Regions from separate parts of the Geomicrobium sp. JCM 19055 genome, predicted to be linked through region 3. Evidence: riboswitches for the same ligand, from Rfam matches in the RefSeq annotation. Region 3 holds a riboswitch; each other region holds the start of a gene.
The links. A riboswitch is a leader RNA that binds a small molecule or an ion and turns the genes downstream of it on or off. The one in region 3 is predicted to bind thiamine pyrophosphate.

Region 1 (4,993 bases), on a different contig from region 3:
CAGATGAGCATGCTGCAAGTGCAATTGCAGAAAAGATAGGTAAAAAGATCATCTGCTTTTTCATGTTGTTTTGTCCCCTTTATGTAATAATTAATGATTCTAGATCTCGTGGATAATAGGTTAGTGGTTCCATTCCGTCTTTGGTAACGACAATCGTATCGGAATGACGAAACCCTCCAAGTCCTTCTACGAATAGACCCGGTTCAACGGAAAAAAACCATTCCAGCTTCAAGCGTCGTATCGTCTCCTAAGTCGAAGAACGGAGCTTCGTGCGTATGAACAAGTCCAAGTGCATGACCCGTATGGTGAAGCGTTAAATGATGTACGCCTTCTTCTTTGAAATAAGCTTGCACAGCAGCATCCACAGCAGAAGCTTTTGCACCAGGCTTAATATGTTCAAATGCAATTTCTTGGGCGGTCTTTATGTGATGAAAATACTTCTCTTGTTCTTTACTTACTTCTTCGATAAACATCGTTCGCTCTAGTTCACTAATATAGCCGTACACGTGAGCGGCTGCTTGAGAAACGACATTATATCCTGTTTCAAGTCGTAAGTTTTGCGTTTGTGAGTGTGGAAATGCAGAGTGTGGTCCAATCTGTCCTCGGTAAAAGGCATGAGCAGGTGACCCGTTAGGAATGTAATCTGGGCCAAGTGTCTCAACCATGGCGATGGTTGCTTCGGATGTTGCCTTCGTTTCAATCTCAATTTCTGAACGACCAACCTTTGAATAGTTGACGAGAAGCTCATGTGCATAGTTGGCCCAACGTACAGACGTTTTAATAAGTGCCAATTCGTTTTCAGACTTTATCATTCTCATCGATTCAATGAATCCGTAGATCGACGTATACTGATTAACGAGAATATCACTTAGCTTCGGTCCCCGATAACCTTTTGGAGAGGAATACCCGTCTCCATCGATGCCAACATGAATGTTAGCCATGCCAATTGAGGTTAAATAGTCTTTTAAAATATTCATAGGATGCTGGATTCCTGGATACTCAGGATAATCGTGAACATGGTCAACATGCGCATAAGCTTCGGCATGTCCTTTCTCCATAAGTGGTACGAAGAGGTGACTATCTCCTTGAGGATCAAAAATGAGTGCAATCGGTCGTTCTGATGGCCTGAAGTGAAATGCTGTTAAATAAAATATATCAATCGATGCGTGTATAATGGCACCATCTATTCCTTCTTTTCTGAATTTTTCTTTGAAGGATTGTTGACGTGCCAAGATCTCTGTCTCTGGTATTTTTAAAACCATGTGATCTCCTCTGATTAAAAATTTTAGCAATTCAGTGTTTAATCTATCCTAACAAACCTTGTACAAAATAATGATACTCTTTACTATGAGGTTGATACGTATTACGTATGGAAAGAAGGATTAAAGATGGAACTTCGTCATTTGCGTTACTTTATCGCTGTCGCTGAAGAGCTGCACTTTGGTAATGCTGCACAACGTTTGAACATTTCACAACCGCCATTAAGTGCGCAAATCAAAGAGCTCGAACAGAACTTAAATGTACAATTATTGGAACGAACGAATCGTTCTGTTGCCTTAACAGAAGCTGGTGAGTATTTGTATGAGCTCTCTGTTCAGATGCTTGCTCGTCTTGAGAAGGAGACTGCAATTTTACAAGAAATTGACCGAGGAGAACGAGGGAAAATAGCGATTGGTTTTGGAGGATCGGTAGTTTTTCAAATTTTGCCACGGGTCTTAACGCTAATAAAAAAAACAATATCCGAAGCTCGAAATTCACGTGTCACAATTAACGACAAAGCAGCAAATTCAAGCGTTATTAACGGGAGACATTGATTTAGCGCTTCTTGTCCCACCTGTAGGTGACGAAGAGTTAAATACGCATCCGTTCTATGAAGAGAAGTTTATCGTCTGCTTACCTAAAAGTCATCCGCTAGCCTCGTCGACTGGACCAATCGCAATGGAAGACGTATCTAATGAGCCGTTAATCATAAGTCCAAGAGAAGCAGGAGAAGGGTACTTTGAAGCGGTGCGTTCTTTATATATCAAATCGAACACTGTCATGAATATCGCACAATATTCAACAGAACAACAAACGATGGTTTCTCTTGTTGCCGCGGAGTTTGGCATTTCGTTTGTACCCGAATCAACATCACATATCCAGCATCATAACGTTGTCTATAAAGAAATTGACATTACTCACTATAAAAAAACTGTTTTAACATGGCATAAACATACGCAAACACCACTCGTTCACGGTGTTGTTGAGTTACTAAAAACATTCAAAGTTTAATTAACTTGGGGATGTTTCGTAACTGTCGTTTCGTGGAAAACAAGTATTAAGAGGTGATTTGAATGAAGAATCGCAAACAAAACGATCCTATTCAATTCCAGAAAAATCGTCCGAAGAAAAACGATGTTGAAGATAACGAGTTTGAAGACCCTGTCCCAGTAGATGAAGTGTATCGTGAAGAGAAAGATCAAAAGGACAAAAAAAGCATCAAAATCATCTTCACGAACCGATCAATAGATTGATAATCTTGAATCGTATGCGGTGTAAGAAAGGCACTGAGTGTGCCTTTCTTTTTTATGCAATCAGTTTGTACACGGCAAACGGTTGTGTTTTAATAAAGTTAGAAAAGTTCAATCTTTCACTGGGGGAGCCAACTGTAGGCTGAGAAAAGCAAAGCTTTGACCCTTAGAACCTGATCTGGTTGAACCCAGCGTAGGGAAGTGAGTTGTTTTTACATAACCCGTTTACGTAAATCCACTTCTTTCTTACGACAAGAAGTGGATTTTTTATTATTTAATAAGGGAGTAATGAAAGATGCAAAAGATTTCAGTAGGGCTTGAATGGTTCATGAACCAGATCACATTCCGTTGATGATCGGAATGGAAAAAGGATGGTTTGCGAACGAAGGCATAGATGTGACGATGATTGAACCAGAAGATCATTTCGATGCGATTGATGAAATTAAAGCAGGTAAGATGGATATTGCAATTACAGAACCGTTACACCTCGTCGAAGACCGTGCAGCTGGCGAACCGGTGCTAGGTTTTGCAAGATTTCTACATACCAATGGCGGTGTGATGTATAACAAAGCAAAAGGGATTAAACGCCCAGTCGATCTAATTGGAAAGAGAATCCAATACCAGGCGCACCAGGGTTAGGTGGGCTTGCGATTGTCAAAACGATGGTTGAACATGACGGTGGAGCGTGTGAGTTGGAACAGTTTAAGCCCGTGAATAACGGCTTTTACCATACGGATGCATTAGTAGAAGATAAGGCCGATGCTGCAACTTTAGTTTTTAGAAATTTTGAAGTGGCAGAAGCGAAGCATCGAGGACTGGATGTTGATTATTTTGCTTTAAAGGACTTTGGAGTTCCTGACTTTTGCCAGCTTATCTTTATTACATCCCCAGAGGTGTTCGAACAACAAAAACATGTGCTCGCGTCATTTATGAAAGTAATTAGAAAGTCAATTGATTATCTTTATGAGAACCCTGATGAAGCGAAAGCAATTTATTATGCATTCACACAAGCTGATGAAAGCGATCCACTTAACCAGTCAATTATGAACGCAACCCTTCCGTGTTTTACGTACGACTTTTCGATGACAGAAGCGTATTATGATGAATTGCAAACGTGGTTGAAGAACTCAGGAAAAATTGCTCAAGTGATTGAGCCTACCAACTATTGGACAAATGAGCTGATTCATACGGTACGTTCAGTTACAACCCGTTAGTCGTTGGCAAAAATTGAGCACAACCCTCAGGGTTGTGCTCAATCGCTTTCATTCACTTTGTAACTTTATTGATCTTCGTCTAGATCATCTAGTGAATCTTCAAGTTCTTGTTCTAGATGCTCATCTTCATCTCGGTCTTCAATTTCAACGTCTTCTGGTAGTACATCTTCAAGTTTGAAGAAAGCTTCATCATAGTCAATGCTCTCTTCAAATTCCAATACGTCTAATCCGATGCGGAACGGGTTGTCTTCATGTTCATTATCCATCTTCACAATTTCGTACGTCTCTTGTTCAATCCAATAATGGCGAACTTCGACGTCATCGCTAAATGTAATGTGGTAACTCATGAACCCGTTGACTTCTTCTTCACCGACTAGTTCTACTTCATAGTCTTCAAGGAATTGCTCAAATTGATTTGCCATTGGATTGACGTCTGCAGGGTCATCTTCAATCTCAAATTGTTCAACGCGGTAAGCAACGTCATCACCTTCTGTGTAGAACAACGTATACTCACTGTCTCCAGCTGTATATTCAGTCGGTTCTCCGTCGACCATCGTTTCATTTCGAGTGCTAACGGTTCCGTCTTCATGACTGTAGGAGTACTCAACGAATTCCCGCTCTTCAGCTTCACCGTCTTCTTCTTCGGGAATGTCTTCATCAACACTAGCGTCAATCCCCATCGTCATAACTGAGTGCATGGAAAAACTTTGACGCTCTTCTTCTGCAGCAATTGCAGCTTCAATAATTTCTTCTGCTGTTTGGTGATGATCTGAACTGTCTTCTGGTTCATCTGCGTCTGCGACTTCTTCATCGCTCTCGGTAATCGGATCGTCTTGCTGCTCGTCGTTAGTTCCTTCGTCTGTCGCACATGCCGCGAGAATCATCGAAACACTCGTCATTCCAACTAGTGGATACATTTTCTTCAAGCTGACCGCTCCCTTTTCTCTTTATCTATTACTCTGTATATGTACCCGGAAATCGCGAAGAGCAATCTAGATTTTGGAAATTATAGATCTTAAAGACCTAAATGTTTCTTCCTTCGTTTTAATAATGCTTGAGAAATGACTGCGAGTACGGGCAGTTCAATGAGCGGACCAATAATGAGTGCAAGAGCAATGAGTGGCTGCTCTGGAAAAGCGGCTAACACAATCGCAAGTGCCACTGGAGAGTTTCTTGCAATGATCGTCAAGTTTAAACTTGCGGTGTCTTCGTAGCGAAAACGAAGAATCCTCCAGCAAGTAAGGAAATAAAAAAAAGTTAATCAAAAAG
Region 2 (4,993 bases), on a different contig from region 3:
CCTTACTCGTCTTTCACATTAACCGAGTGGACTCACCGTTTATCGATCCTGTTCTCCTTAAAAACCGACGTTATACGATCACGATTTTTACAAGCTTTCTCGGCACGAGTGTCATGTTCGGTCTTATCTTCGTTTTGCCGATTATGATGCGCGACTTGTATGACGCAACTACACTTGGAATTGGTCTATTGCTCTTCCCAGGTGCAATGGCAGCTGGAATCTTCGGGCGATTTGGCGGAACACTAATCGATAAAAAAAGGAAGCATTTATGTCCTACGGATCGCGCTTTTACTCGTTGCGATTGGTGTTTTCTTTATTAGCGTATTCACTAGTTCATCCTTGCTCCTCTTAGGTAGCGCTGTGTTTATCGCCTACATCGGCTTCCCGCTACTGCAAAGCGCAACAGCCAACTTGTTGTCTCATATGTTAACAAAAGAAGAAACCGGCGTTGGCATGGGACTTTTTAACTTGTGTAATTTCATTTCTGGCGCTTTTAGTTCGGCCATCTTCGGAAGCATTCTAGACCTTGAAGGCATGACATTTTCAATCAACCCTTTAAACGCTAACGGCGACCATGCGATTTATAGCAACTTGTATCTCGTACTTTCAGTCGTAGCTGTGTTTGCTCTGTTCATGTTCTTCGCGTTTTATAACCGATCAAAAAAAGCATAAGAATAGTCTTATGCTTTTTTATATTAATCATATCTTTTACAGTCGCAATATTCACACACACTGTAGCCTTGTCCATCATAAGCAAGTAACTCGTCTGCTGTTGCGACAAATTCTTTCTTATTGATGCTTTTATGCTGACATGCATCCTTTACGTACCTCATGTTGTGGAGCACTTTCTGGTCATGGTCCAATAAATACACGCTGCGGCCCCTTTCATACTACTCCGAACGATTATTTTTATCCTAGTTCTAATATATCATTAATTGCAACATTATTCAGTGCCCATTGAAATAGGCAAAGAAGTAACCCTCGCTCTATAAGAACGGGGGTTACTTTAGCTTTCACGAACATGAATGTCTTGTGCACCGAGACGCTCAGCAAATGCGCGCAACGCCATCGCTACTCGCGGCTGCTGAGCCACACCTTCAAAACTCTGAACATGAAGGACCTGTTTCTCTCGGTCAAGCCACGGGTCAATACGACCGATCAGCTGATCATCAACGAGCACTGGCATTGTATAAGGACCGTAACGACGCTTAGCTTTCGGTACGTAAATTTCCCATCGATACGTCATGCCAAACAAGTCTTCAACTCGAGAACGACTCCAAAGAAGTGGATCGAGGGGTGGCAAGAACATGACACGTTCATTTGTTAACTTTGTATGAGCAAGTTCTTCTGCGTCTTCTTCTAGAACATAATAGTCCCTAGATGCACCTTCAATCACCACTTTGACGAGCTCGTGGTTCTTCCACTTGTCATGTACAATTTGCTTCCGTTTGGCCGCACTGAATTTCTGCCAGCCAAACCTCGCATCTCTCGGGTCAATCAAACGATAAGCCCGCATGTATTTTTCTAAGAGGAGGCGGTCAGCTTCATTACTAGATATACGCTTAGCCTCTTCTTGTACCGCTGCTGGGATTTGCTCCTCCGTAAGTGCAAAGTGCCTCGTACTCCCCGTTCTCCCACTTACTTGGATCTCGCCACATTCGAATAAAATCCTCAGCGCGTGTGTCGTTTCCTTGGTCGTTGCTTTCGTCGGATGATCCCAACCGCCAACAACTTTACGATCACTAAAAAAACGCTTGCGATGGCTTTGGTCCTTCATTAGCTAGAAGTGTGACAATCTCCCTCATCGCATCACTGTATTGCGCCTGCTCTTCTTGCCATCGTATTCGTATGCGTTCACGTACCCCCTTTAAAAGAGGATAGTCTTCTATCGGCAAAAGGCATGCTGCATTCGCAAAATGTTCAAACGCGAGCTTTTGCTGGAGCAACTGTCCGTAATCATCATTGTGATACGTTTCGTTCCTGTTCATAAATACGAGGTGATGGTTACGCTCAACGACAGCGACCGGATCCAGTTGAACCGCTTCCAATGTTGTTAACGTTTGAAGAGCATCGGAACAATGCGGAAGTAACTTCTCAATCAAAAATTGACGTGCAACCGTTGGTGTTACATGAAGCTCTTCCACCATCATTCCTCCTTATTAGTGGCTACTTAGTCGTTAATCGGTGTCCCCAATGATTTGTTGGACCTTGGCCTTTACCAATCTCTAGTGGATTACTAATGCACTCGTAATAAACGACTTGCCGTGCTCAACGGCTTGATTCAACGAATCTCCTTCAGCAAGACGTGCCGTAATGGCCGCTGCATACGTACAACCACTTCCGTGCGTATGCTTCGTATCAAAACGTTTCGCAGAAAACTTCAGAAACTCTGTCCCGTTGTACAAATAATCGTCTGCTTCACCTTTGTAGTGTCCACCTTTGATTAAAGCGGCTTTCACGCCATATTCTTCTACGAGTATGCGCCCTGCTTCTTTCATATCTTCAATCGTTTCAATCGTAAGCCCGGTTAACGCTTGGGCTTCAGGCAAGTTTGGTGTGACTAACGTTGCTAGCGGTAATAGTTCTTCTTTTACCGACTGGCGAGCTTCTTGTGAAATCAACTCATGACCACTTGATGCAACCATTACAGGGTCAAGAACATACTGACTTACATTGTATTCCTTTAGTTTCTTTGCCACGATGGCAATCGCAGAAGGGTTGGAAAGCATGCCTGTCTTAACTGCATCTGGACGTATATCTTCAAACACTGCATCAATTTGACTTTCGATAAACTCTTCATGCATATCGACAAAAGACCGCACGCCAAGCGTATTCTGGCTCACAACCGATGTAATAACACTCATCCCAAATACACCGAGTTCTTGAAACGTCTTTAAGTCTGCTTGTATACCGGCTCCCCCTGTAGGGTCAGTGCCTGCAATGGTTAATGCTTTCGATACCATATCAATTCTCCTCCTCGTGATGCGCAAATAAAAAAACCTCCTGGTCAACACAGAAGGAGAAGGGCTTAGACACACAGATGTGCATACCATCCACTTTCCTCCGCCGCTGTACGGATCAGGTTCAAAGGGTTTTAAGCTTTCGCTGTCTCTCAGCGCTCCATTTCGCGCACCCCTAGTGGTCTATTTTCGTTCATTTTAGCATACATATTATAAGATGTATGCAAATTAACATGATACGATATGAACGTATACCTAAAAAGAAGGGGGGATACATATGGACATTATTTCAATTTTACTTAGCTTACTCGTCCTTCTAAACATCATGTTAGCTGCTGTGATCGTCTTTATGGAACGTAAAGACATTCATTCCACTTGGGCTTGGCTCTTGATCTTAATGTTTCTCCCGTTTATCGGATTCATTCTTTATTTAATTCTCGGTCAGAACTTAAGCCGTAAACGCCTTTTCAATTGGGATGGCATCGAGAAGATCGGTCTTAAAGACAGCATCGACACACAGCTCCGCCAAATTGAAGATGGCAGTTATCACTTTCACAGTGACACAGCTAAAAACAATGTAAACCTCATCACATTGCTCCTTCGAAGTGATGGTGCACTACTCACTCAAGACAATGATATTGACGTTTTCACAGATGGAATTGATAAATTCTCGGAGTTAATTACAGACTTAGCCGCTGCGAACGATCACATTCATTTACAGTATTACATCTTTCGAAATGACAGCATTGGCAAACGAATCATTGCTTTATTAACAGAAAAAGCGCTTGCAGGTGTACAAGTCCGCGTTCTATACGACGACATGGGTTCAAGGAAACTTTCAAGAAAGCACTTTCGCTCACTCATTCGAGCAGGTGGCGAAGTCGGTGTCTTCTTCCCGTCACGCATTCCTTATGTAACTCACGGTTAAACTATCGCAACCACCGTAAAATCGTCGTTATCGATGGCGAGATTGGTTATGTTGGCGGCTTTAACGTTGGGGATGAATACCTCGGGCGCACGAAGCGATTTGGCTATTGGCGCGATAGCACCTCAGGCTACGAGGCTCTTCTGTGAAGGCTTTACAAACCCGCTTTATTTTAGATTGGAATCAAGCAAGTAAAGACCAGCTCATTGAATACGAAGATCACTACTTCCCACCTGTTGAGACAAAAGGTGAGCTCGCTACGCAAATTGTATCCAGCGGACCGGATACTGAATACGAAGAAATCAAAAATGGGTATATTAAAATGATTACGTCAGCGAAAGACTCTGTCTACATTCAGACTCCCTATCTGATTCCAGATGCAAGCTTACTTGATGCTCTTCGTATTGCAGCGCTTGCTGGCAAAGATGTGCGCATTATGATCCCAAATAAGCCTGACCATATCTTTGTTTATTGGGCGACTTATTCATATATGGGTGAGTTACTGAAAGCAGGCGCCCGCTTCTTTATTTACGATGCTGGATTTATCCACGCTAAAATGATCGTGGTTGATCGAAGCGTTGGTTCAATTGGCACTGCCAACATTGACGTTCGTAGCTTCCGTTTGAACTTTGAGGTCAACGCCTTCTTGTATCATGATGCGATCGGTAAAAAGCTTGCAGCGATTTTTGAACATGACCTTGAACAATGTTCTGAAATGACCGCACAACGGTACCGAGATCGAGGGGCTTGGATTCGGTTTAAAGAGTCGATCTCACGTTTGTTATCGCCAATCTTATAAACCGTACCCACTTCAAAAGAAGCAAAGGTTTGACCCTTTGCTTCTTCGTGCTATTCTTCTTCCTCAAGCTGTTCATAGATGTACTCTTGAATGACGTCAGTCATAACGTCGGCACTACGGTGTAGCTCTTCAAAATTATTGTCAACGCCACCAAACTCAATCAGTGTAGAATTCGGGGAAAGATCTTGATTGTAAATGCCATTTACACCCGCTCCCCCACTTGCAATAACCCCTCGGCTAAGTCCTGGGTAGCGATCTTCCAAGCGATGATGCAATTCAGTCGCCATTGCTAAATTACGTTCGTAATTC
Region 3 (4,993 bases):
CATTCAGATGCTGTTATATAGAAAATCGAAGTTAAGAGACTATTTGAAGCAAATCCCGATTGTGCTTTTGTTCGGGTTTTTTTATGTATTTTACGTTGGAATTGTTACAACTGTTTACAACGCCAGTGGGTTTGTTGGCAAGAACGAGTTATTTGGTCGTTAGCTTAGTTCTCGTTGCAATCGGATTGCTGCTCTACTTCACAGCGAACTTGCCTCTTATGCCATACGATGCACTGACGTATGTGATTGGTAAACGATTTGGATTGCAATTGAGCAGAGCAAAAATCTTGACCGATAGTGTAAATGTAGTTATTGCGGGAGCAATTTGTCTCATGTTTACAAGATCGTTAGGGGCGATTGGTTTTGGAACATTTATCTCCGTATATTTTATCGGTAAAATTCTCGGCTGGTTGATTAAACTTTATCAAAAACCTCTAAAGGCTTGGTATGTCTAGGATGATTTCTTCCTCAATTTTAATGCACTAGAAACTTTTTCCTTTTCCGAAACGTAGGGAATAACGATGGAAGGGGAATCAGTGATGAGTGAAACTTCTACTGAAAAGCGTGAGGAAGTAGCAAAGATCCCGTCTTGGCGTGTAATTGTTGGCTTTAGCTTACAAGCGTTTGCGTGGTGATGGCCTTTATCATGATCGATCCTTTGTTTGAAGAATATGAAATCTTTTTCTATCTGTTTATACAATTCGCGTTTGTAATTCCGGTATGGTTTTTAGGAACTGGTGTGCGAAACGGATTTCGTAATCTTAAACAACGATTGTGGTATCATACTCGGATTTTCTTTTATTTTGCTCTATTTATACCGTTTTCTATGGGTGGGTTCATGTGGCTATTTGATTCTCAAGAGAATGCCTTAAGTCACGGTGATGAGCTTTATATGATGTTGTACGCGAATGACTCATTCATGTGGCTGATCGTTATTCTGTTTATCGTTTTTATTCTTTCAGTGGCGCCACTTCTGTCTGGTGAAGGTATAAAACAAAAACGTGTGCTTATTCCCTTCTTTACGAGCTTACTGATGTTGCCTCTGTTGATTTTTATATCGTGGGATCATGTTCGCGTGATTGATCATGATGGCGTGTCGATCGTATCATTCGGGGAACGGCAAGAAGCAACTTGAAGAAGTGGATCATGTCGTTGTTGAACCTTTTATCCGGAGAAATCCAGGTACGACGAATGTGCCCCCTTCGAGAACAGCATTATTTGCCATCCATGTTGTGGAGCAATCAGGAGACGTGTACACGTTTGATAACTTTGGCTTTAACAATGATAAGATGAGTCAAGCCTTAGAAGTTAGGAGCCACGTTGTAGGTAAGGGAGTTCCGTTCTTCATTCAACAACCAACGGAAGATCAATGGAGCTTTATGGTCATTGAATTGGAAAACGAAGACGTTGATGAAGAGATGTTCCAGCAACTATTCACACCTTATCCACAATAATCAATAAGAAGTTGCACCTCTTCGGATAAATTCTGATTTGACTTATTATTCAATCCATTCTATACTTATGCCAGAATTAAATAACCTTAACTAGGGGAGCCCAATGAGCTGGGCTGAGAGGGAAGCGCAATGAAGCTTCTTGACTCTTTGGACCTGATCTGGATCATGCCAGCGTAGGGAAGTTATCTATGAGTCATTACTTCTTGTATGGATAAACCAGGTCGATTTATTGCGGCCTGGTTTTTTTGTATGCTCTTGATCTCGTCCTTTAGGAATTAGTTTGAAGGAGAGGCTTAAATGACAAAAAGTGTGCAGCAAGAAAACATTGAAATGTTGTCTAGTTTTGAAGGAAGTAAGAAGGTGTATATTCAAGGTTCCCGTCCTGACATTCAAGTGCCGATGAGACAAATTTCGTTAAGTCCAACCATTCATGAAGACGGCAGGGAAACGCACAATGAACCCCTCCTCGTCTACGATACGAGTGGACCATATACGGACGAAAACGCTCATATTCAGTTAACAGAAGGGCTGCCAGCTATACGGGAAAATTGGATCGTAGAAAGAAAGGATACACAAGAGTATGAGGGACGCCAAGTAAAGCCTGAAGACAATGGCGTTCGTAGTGAATCATCGACGCATGATCAACAACAAGTAGAGTTCCGACGTACCGTTCGTAAAGCACTACCAGGTCAATGTGTGACCCAACTTCATTATGCCAAAAAAAGGCATTATCACGCCTGAGATGGAGTTCATTGCCATTCGTGAACAGATGGAACCGGAGTTTGTTCGTGAAGAAGTTGCCAAGGGGCGGGCGATTATCCCGTTGAACATTAATCATGTGGAAAGTGAGCCGATGATTATTGGTCGTAACTTTCACGTCAAAATCAATGCGAACATTGGTAACTCTGCAGTTTCGTCTTCAATTGAACATGAAGTAGAGAAGATGACGTGGGCAACCCGTTTTGGTGCAGATAACATTATGGACCTTTCAACCGGAAAGAACATTCATCGAACGCGGGAGTGGATTATTCGTAACTCCGTTGTTCCAGTTGGGACGGTTCCGATTTATCAGGCACTTGAGAAAGTAAACGGTGTCGCTCAAGATCTGACTTGGGACGTTTATCGGGATACGCTCATTGAGCAAGCGGAGCAAGGGGTTGATTATTTTACGATTCATGCGGGCGTTTTATTGCGGTATGTTCCGTTAACGGCGAATCGATTAACGGGCATTGTTTCTAGAGGTGGATCGATTATGGCGCAATGGTGCCTTGCTCATCATGAGGAAAGTTTCTTGTATACGCATTTTGATGAGATTTGTGAGATATTACGTGCCTACGACATTTGTATTTCCCTTGGTGATGGCTTGCGTCCAGGATCGATTGCAGATGCGAATGACGAAGCTCAGTTCGCTGAACTTGATACGTTAGGTGAATTAACGAAGCGAGCGTGGCAATACGATGTACAAGTGATGGTTGAAGGACCTGGTCACGTGCCGATGCATCTGATTAAAGAAAATATGGATAAGCAGTTAGAAGTGTGTGACGAAGCCCCATTCTACACGTTAGGTCCGTTAACGACAGATGTTGCCCCAGGTTACGACCACATTACGTCTGCGATCGGTGCAGCGATGATTGGATGGTATGGTACAGCGATGCTTTGCTATGTGACCCCTAAAGAGCATTTAGGGCTACCTAATCGTGACGACGTTCGAGAAGGTGTGATTACGTATAAAATTGCCGCACATGCCGCAGACCTTGCTAAAGGTCATCCGGGAGCTAGAAAACGAGACGATGCCTTATCGAGAGCGCGGTTTGAATTTCGCTGGCGCGATCAATTCCACCTTTCGTTAGATCCAGATCGGGCGATGGCGTATCATGATGAAACGTTGCCAGCTGAAGGAGCAAAGACAGCTCACTTTTGTTCAATGTGCGGTCCGAAATTTTGCAGTATGCGAATTTCACATGATATTCGCAAGCTTACCGCGTCACAGTCTGAAGAGATTCAGACCGGCTTAAAAGAAAAGGCAAATGAGTTTGTTGATGCTGGTGCGAAGTTGTACCGATAATCGGAGGGAAATCGATGGATGGTAGAGTGAAGCAAATCGAGCACCTCATTGAAGAGAAGAAGGTTGAAGTTGAGCAACTTGAAGCAACGCTTGAACATATTCAACAGCAGTGTACGCATCGTTTTAGTGAAGATGATTTAATGAGGCGATGCTTAACGTGTAATAAGGTAGAAGTGCTTTATTATTAATAGTGGTATACGAGGGAGTTGTTCGTTCAGGGGCAACTCCCTTCTAGATGTTCGTTACTCATTGACTTATTTCACTTTTCTGTCTAGACTGAACGTATTAAGCCTACTAAATGGGTAAGAATACATATAGATTAGAGGAGATTGTATGAAAAGACGGAGCATAACAACTTTTGGAACAGCGGTCGTTTTAGGCGCGCTTGTCGCTTGTAGTTCACCGAGTGAAGTTGAGGAAAGTGCAAGTGAAAACAGCGAAGTCGAGCAAGAGCAAAGTGTTCGAGATGAATTGAACATTGCCCAAACGGCTCAACCGCCTACGCTCGATACTGCTCAAACGGTTTCAGCGGTTGCACTCGACATTGCTGGAAACATTTATCAACAACTGTTTCAATTAGATGGAAACTATGAGCGCAGCCCGTGTTGGCAGAGTCGTATGAGTTAAGCGATGATGGCAAGACTTACACGATCGCGCTTCGTGAAGGCGTTCAGTTTCATAATGGAGAGGAAATGACAGCGGAAGATGTGGTTGCGTCGATGAATCGCTGGCTAACGGTTTCCTCTAGAGCGAAAGAATTGTTAGACGGTGCGACGTTCACTGAAGTAGATCCTATACAGTAGAATTAATAGTAGAACAAGCCACGTCAGACGTTCTTATTCTGTTAGCTTCGCAAGCACAATTCCCATCGATTATGCCAAAAGAGTTTGTTGAATCCGCATCCGCAGATGGTTTTGAAGAATACGTGGGTACCGGACCGTATCAATTCGATGATTGGCAACAAGATCAATACATCCGTCTCGTTCGAAATGATGATTTTCAGTCTTTAGAAGGGGAGCCTAGTGGTTTCACAGGAGAAATTAAGGCGCCAACAGAGACGTTAACGTATCACTTCGTGTCGGATCATTTTACGAGAATTTCGGGCTTGCAGACGGGCCTTTATGACATTGCAGATAGTATTCCGTTAGAAAACTACGATTTACTTGAAGAAGATGAAAGCATTGAGATTGAATCGGTACCGGGAGGAACGTTAACGGCGTTTTTCAATACGAACGAAGGCGTTTTATCAGATGAAGAGCTTCGCCATGTCGTGCTTGCGGCGCTCGACAACGAGGAGATTATGCTTGCAAGTTATCCGTTACCCGAATTGTTCTCCCTTGCTCCTGGGTATTTGAACGAAAATCAAGAGCAGTGGGCAACGGATGCAGGAGCCGACTATTACAATCAAGCGGATCCTGATTTAGCGAAGCAACTTTTAGAAGAATCGAGTTATGATGGAGAAGAAATTACAATT
Region 4 (4,993 bases), on a different contig from region 3:
TACATTCGTAATCTCATGGGCATCAAAGAATCCACCCGTTGTCCCTTTTGATAAGACGGCACGCGCAAACTGCGTAGGTGTAATCTGACTGCTTTCAATATGACAATGTCCATCTAAAAACCCTGGAGATAAGTATTTTCCTTGCGCATCGATGACGAGCGTATCGTCACCGATCGTATGTGAAGCGTCTTTTCCTACATAGGCAATTCGTGATTGATGAACAGCAACATCTCTCCCTTCAAGTAGCTCACCTGTCGTTACACTAACAAGTGTTGCATTTTGAATGACGAGCGTTGCTTTCATTTCCCCTCTAGCTGTTTGATTTAACTCGACAAGGCACTCTTCTTGCTTCTGGCGTTGATACATTCCTATTCCTCCTCATAATCTATAGAATAAACTTCAATTGTTTTACGTTGCTAGTTGTTGACGTACCTGCTCTACAGAAAATGTCATCACCCATTCTTTAATCTCTCGTTTATGAATAACAAACGTCGATAACGAATAATGCATCGGTCGTAATGCACGATAAAAAGCCATCGATGGGTTTTCAACAAGGCTTCTACGATAAACGATTGATAACCTTGTGCATAAAAATCCTCCATCGCTCGTTTCATCAATGCCTTACCAATTCCTTTTCGCTGTACGCCTTCCAATAAGTATAAAGCATAAACTTGTGCATGTGCTTGAACGTTTTTACTTCTTCCGATTGAAATGAATCCGATAATATTATTTTGATCATTACTTGCAACATAGGTCATTTCCATCCCTGCGTTAATTCTGCTTTCCATAGTGTTGCCCTCTCATCTACTTGTAAGCTATTAAGAAAAGAAGTAGGCACGATTCCTGGGTAGGTCGTTTTCCAACTACTTACATGGACATGCGCGACCTGTTTTACGTCTTCTAGCTTAATTTCTCGAATGTGTACGTTCATTTATTTTAGACAGTCCCTTCTCATTATGTGCTCTACGAAAAAGATCATTCATCTTTATAAAAGCTCTACACAGCAAAACGATATTGGTTTTTTTTGTATCTTTAGTCTATAATAAAAATGAAAATTGTAAATCAAACCACTAGAGGTGTCGCAAGACTGAGAGGGGCTCTTATTGCCCTAACTCTTCGAACCTGACCTGGATCATACCAGCGTAGGGAAGTGGGAACGGTCCTTCTTATCACTTGTTTTATTGGGACCTGTCTACCTACATCCCCCTGTGGCAAAAACAGAAAGGGGATATTTTTGTGCAAACAAGAACATTAATCATGGTCGAAATTGCTCTGATGACTGCATTAGCACTTATACTTGATCGTATTGAATTTAGCGGTCCATGGGTAATGGGAGGATCGATAACACTTGTGATGTTACCGATTTTTGTTATGGCATTTCGTCGAGGCGTTAAAGTCGGTGTAGCAACCGGATTACTTGTCGGGACGCTAAAGCTCGTTCTCGCTCATCGATTCTCCACCCTGTACAGGCGCTATTGGATTACCCCGTTGCCTTTGCAGTCGTTGGACTTGCAGGACTGTTTACACTACGTAATCGTAAAGGGGAACTTGCGATTAAATGGGCAATCGTTGGGCTTTTTGTAGCAAGCTTCTTGCGTCTATTCGTGCACATCATATCAGGGGTGATTTGGTTTGGTGCTTACACACCTGAAGGATGGAACGTTTGGATTTATTCGATCGTATATAACGCATCTTATATTATTCCAGCAACACTTATTACATTTGGAGTCATTTTCTTAATTAGTAAAGCACAACCGAGTTTCTTTAAGAAAGCCTTACCTGCATCTAAAGTAGACAATCCAATTGCTTCTTAATTTTGTCGCTACTCATCGTTGATGAGTAGCTTTTTTTTCGCATGATTTAAGGAAGATCAGGCAAGATAAGCTTGAGATGTAAAGAAAGGAGTCGCTTATGAAAAGGATTCTTTTTGCATTGTGTAGTTTGCTTCTTTTGTTTACGAGTGGCTTCAATGACGTTCAAGCGAAGTCAAAAGAAGAATGGCAAGACTCTGGTGAAATCGTCTGGAATGTTCCAAGTGAAAGAAAATTAATTGCGATTACATTCGACGATGGCCCACACCCTTTGTACACACCGTTAATTATGGATGTACTTAAAAAGCATCATGCAAAAGCAACATTTTTCGTAATCGGTAAACATGCAGAAAGGTATCCAGAGCTTTTACAACGAGGAATCGAAGATGGACACGAAATTGGGAATCATACGTATGAGCATGTCGGTATGCAAGGGATTTCTGATGATCTATTTCTTCAACAACTCGAAAAAACCGAACAAGCCATTATCGCTGCTACAGGAATTCGCCCTGTTTTCTTCCGCTCAGTCGGTGGCTATTATGATGACCGGCTCATCACATTAGCTGCAGATGAAGGATACCGGACGATTATTTGGTCATGGCATCAAGACTCTAGAGATTGGAAACGCCCAGGTGTAGCCAACATCATTAACAACGTTGCTCCTGGCTCTCATCCAGGTGACATCGTCTTGTTCCATGATGCAGGTGGCAACCGATCTGAAACGGTAAAAGCACTCGATAAAATCCTCGATCAATTAGAAAAAGAAGGCTTTGAATTTGTTACTGTAAGCGAGCTGTTGCTTCATAGTGGTTATGAAGGCATTCCTTCTGAACTGATTGGATTGTAATGTTCGTAAACCTACAAATCATTGACTAAACAAAAGCAAACGAGTCATATAGAATCGTTCGCTTTTTGTTGTTCTAACATCGTTAAGAACGCTTCAACTTGTGGTAACTGTCTATATTCTTTCTCAAACACAACCCACGTCTTGCGCTCTGAGTTAGGGATGAGCTCTACCCGATACCGTTCATCTAAATCTTCCACACTACATGCTGGTAAAACAGCAGCTCCAACTCCAGCTAACGTTAATGCTTTACACGTACCAATGTTGTTCACTTCGAGCATTCGCTCTGGCCATACGTTGTATTGATTTAAGATTGCTTTTCTAACATTCACATGATAGCTTGGTTCGGTTTGAAAAGATAGGAACGGCTTTTGTTGAAGAACTTCCGTTGCTGACATTCCCGTTTCTTTATAAACGAGTGCTAACGATTCCGTAAACCACGGTTGTACCGCCATTCCAATTAAAGGCTCATCGCCACGTACAATCGTAACGTGATGATGCACGACGTCTTTTAATAAGTCTTCACTTAGCCCTGTTTGCATTTCGATTCGTACTTCAGGGAACGTTTTCATATACTCTGCAAGTACGGTTGGTAATACATATTGAGCAACAACGGATGAGACGCCTATTTTCAAGGAACCTGCAACGTGATAATCAACCATAGCTAGTTGATCCTTCGTTGTTTGAACCGCTTGAAGTTGCAGTTTCGCATGTGCAATGACAATCTCGCCCGATGGCGTCGGTACAATACCTGCACTCGTTCGAATAAACAACTCTTGTCCCCATTCATTCTCGATCGTCTTTAACCGCTGACTAATCGCAGGTTGTGAGATGAACAAGTGAGATGCAGCTTTTTGCATAGAGCGGTATTCGTCCAACGCGACGAGTAATTGAAGGTCTTTCATAGAATGTCACCTCGCTTAGATGCTGCTAGATGCCAACTGTTTATTTCGGCATTCAAATCTATATGTATACGTTGCTCCTATTGAAACAATCTGCCCTTCACTTTCTGTTGAATCATACATAAAGGCGTGCCTCGTATTAGTCACAGCTTTTCATTCAAGGAACGCCTTATTCTTTTCATTCGTAAATTTTCTTTACTCGTCCAACCTGTCCATCAGTTAAGCGTACTTTAATGCCGTGCGGATGATGGTTCGACTTTGTAAGTAATTCTTTCACTGTCCCTTGTGTCGTCTTGCCTGTTCGTTGATCAGCTTTCAATACGATATCCACAACTTTACCAGGTGTAACGTCTGAGCGCGTTTTCCCATCCATGTTGTTCATTCCTCCTTCACTCACATATCGTATCATGAATTGGAGGAGTGTTGCCTGTTTACGTATTCCTCTAACGCCTCTTGCCACGGTCTAGGCTTTGGGAATCCGTTTAGACGTAGTGCTCGGTGAGCTAATACAGAATAGTATGGCCTTGGGACACCCTTCATATGAAGCTCTTTACGTTGAATTGGACGCACTGGAACGTCTGTTTTTGTGTATTGAATAATTTCATTTGCCCATTCATATCGTGAACAGCTACCTTGATTTGAAAAATGATACGTTCCGTACGCTTTTGTGTTCATAAGTTGTTGAATAAAACGAGCGAGATCATACGTATACGTCGGCGTACCAATCTCATCACTGACGACTTGCAACTCATTTACTTCGCGAGCTCGTTGAATGATTTTACTTACAAAATGATGGCCATCTTCTCCATATAACCACGACGTACGAACCGTATAAGAACGAGGATGAAAATGGGCAACCATTGACTCACCGGCGAGTTTAGATTGCCCGTATACTGTAAGTGGATTTGTTTGATCAAACTCTGAATACGGCTTCGTTTGATTCCCTTCAAATACAAAGTCCGTACTGACGTAAACGAGACGTGCACCAACATCTTTTGCAGCAATGGCTACATTTCTCGTGCCATACGTATTCACGGCATAAGCATCGTCTATATTCTCTTCGGCGGCGTCGACGTTTGTATATGCTGCCGCATGAATGACTACGTCGGGTTTTTCTTTTGTGAAGATCTGATAGACTTCTTCAAGCATCCGAACATCACATCGCTTACGATCCATCGGCACAACATTATAGCCTGCAATCAACAATTGCTTGACGAGTGCGTTCCCTAGTTGACCTCCAGCACCGGTCACGAGTACTTTATGGATACTCACGATTTATCCCCTCTTTCAAGGTACCATTCAATGGTTTCAATGAGACCTTGCGCAAACGTTGTCTGAGGTTGCCACCCTAACTGTTGTTGAATCTTAGATGCATCAATTGCATACCTTTGATCATGACCAGGCCGATCTGACACATAAGAGATGTTCGAATGAGG

Region 1: it holds a riboswitch for thiamine pyrophosphate, as region 3 does, so the genes downstream of both, JCM19055_RS07965 (ABC transporter substrate-binding protein) here and thiC (phosphomethylpyrimidine synthase ThiC) in region 3, are expected to answer to the same signal.
Region 2: it holds a riboswitch for thiamine pyrophosphate, as region 3 does, so the genes downstream of both, thiD (bifunctional hydroxymethylpyrimidine kinase/phosphomethylpyrimidine kinase) here and thiC (phosphomethylpyrimidine synthase ThiC) in region 3, are expected to answer to the same signal.
Region 4: it holds a riboswitch for thiamine pyrophosphate, as region 3 does, so the genes downstream of both, thiT (energy-coupled thiamine transporter ThiT) here and thiC (phosphomethylpyrimidine synthase ThiC) in region 3, are expected to answer to the same signal.

Annotation. Positions count from the first base shown of each region.
Region 1 is NZ_BAXL01000007.1:109,675-114,667, forward strand. It holds gene JCM19055_RS07945 (glutathione ABC transporter substrate-binding protein) at 1-64, opposite strand, end outside; gene JCM19055_RS28945 (hypothetical protein) at 80-232, opposite strand; gene JCM19055_RS07950 (Xaa-Pro peptidase family protein) at 204-1,262, opposite strand; gene JCM19055_RS23265 (LysR family transcriptional regulator) at 1,389-1,814, shown strand; gene JCM19055_RS23270 (LysR family substrate-binding domain-containing protein) at 1,759-2,271, shown strand; gene JCM19055_RS07960 (hypothetical protein) at 2,334-2,513, shown strand; TPP riboswitch at 2,625-2,727, shown strand; partial or broken gene JCM19055_RS07965 (ABC transporter substrate-binding protein) at 2,806-3,724, shown strand; gene JCM19055_RS07970 (hypothetical protein) at 3,790-4,650, opposite strand; partial or broken gene JCM19055_RS07975 (arsenic resistance protein) at 4,740-4,993, opposite strand, start outside.
Region 2 is NZ_BAXL01000007.1:67,911-72,903, reverse strand. It holds gene JCM19055_RS23230 (hypothetical protein) at 1-320, shown strand, start outside; gene JCM19055_RS23225 (hypothetical protein) at 340-672, shown strand; gene JCM19055_RS07745 (DNA glycosylase AlkZ-like family protein) at 1,007-1,777, opposite strand; gene JCM19055_RS07740 (DNA glycosylase AlkZ-like family protein) at 1,743-2,144, opposite strand; partial or broken gene thiD (bifunctional hydroxymethylpyrimidine kinase/phosphomethylpyrimidine kinase) at 2,167-2,969, opposite strand; TPP riboswitch at 3,042-3,147, opposite strand; partial or broken gene cls (cardiolipin synthase) at 3,238-4,684, shown strand; gene spoIIP (stage II sporulation protein P) at 4,735-4,993, opposite strand, start outside.
Region 3 is NZ_BAXL01000025.1:55,427-60,419, reverse strand. It holds partial or broken gene JCM19055_RS19225 (YitT family protein) at 1-455, shown strand, start outside; gene JCM19055_RS19220 (hypothetical protein) at 647-1,135, shown strand; gene JCM19055_RS19215 (hypothetical protein) at 1,089-1,454, shown strand; TPP riboswitch at 1,537-1,651, shown strand; partial or broken gene thiC (phosphomethylpyrimidine synthase ThiC) at 1,752-3,519, shown strand; gene JCM19055_RS26710 (serine protease) at 3,534-3,707, shown strand; gene JCM19055_RS30415 (hypothetical protein) at 3,853-4,146, shown strand; gene JCM19055_RS30410 (ABC transporter substrate-binding protein) at 4,125-4,322, shown strand; gene JCM19055_RS30405 (ABC transporter substrate-binding protein) at 4,328-4,993, shown strand, end outside.
Region 4 is NZ_BAXL01000011.1:50,204-55,196, reverse strand. It holds partial or broken gene ade (adenine deaminase) at 1-366, opposite strand, end outside; gene JCM19055_RS23650 (GNAT family N-acetyltransferase) at 453-788, opposite strand; TPP riboswitch at 1,063-1,166, shown strand; partial or broken gene thiT (energy-coupled thiamine transporter ThiT) at 1,258-1,814, shown strand; gene JCM19055_RS10850 (polysaccharide deacetylase family protein) at 1,912-2,658, shown strand; gene JCM19055_RS10845 (LysR family transcriptional regulator) at 2,703-3,560, opposite strand; gene JCM19055_RS10840 (YwbE family protein) at 3,736-3,930, opposite strand; gene rfbD (dTDP-4-dehydrorhamnose reductase) at 3,963-4,829, opposite strand; gene rfbB (dTDP-glucose 4,6-dehydratase) at 4,826-4,993, opposite strand, start outside.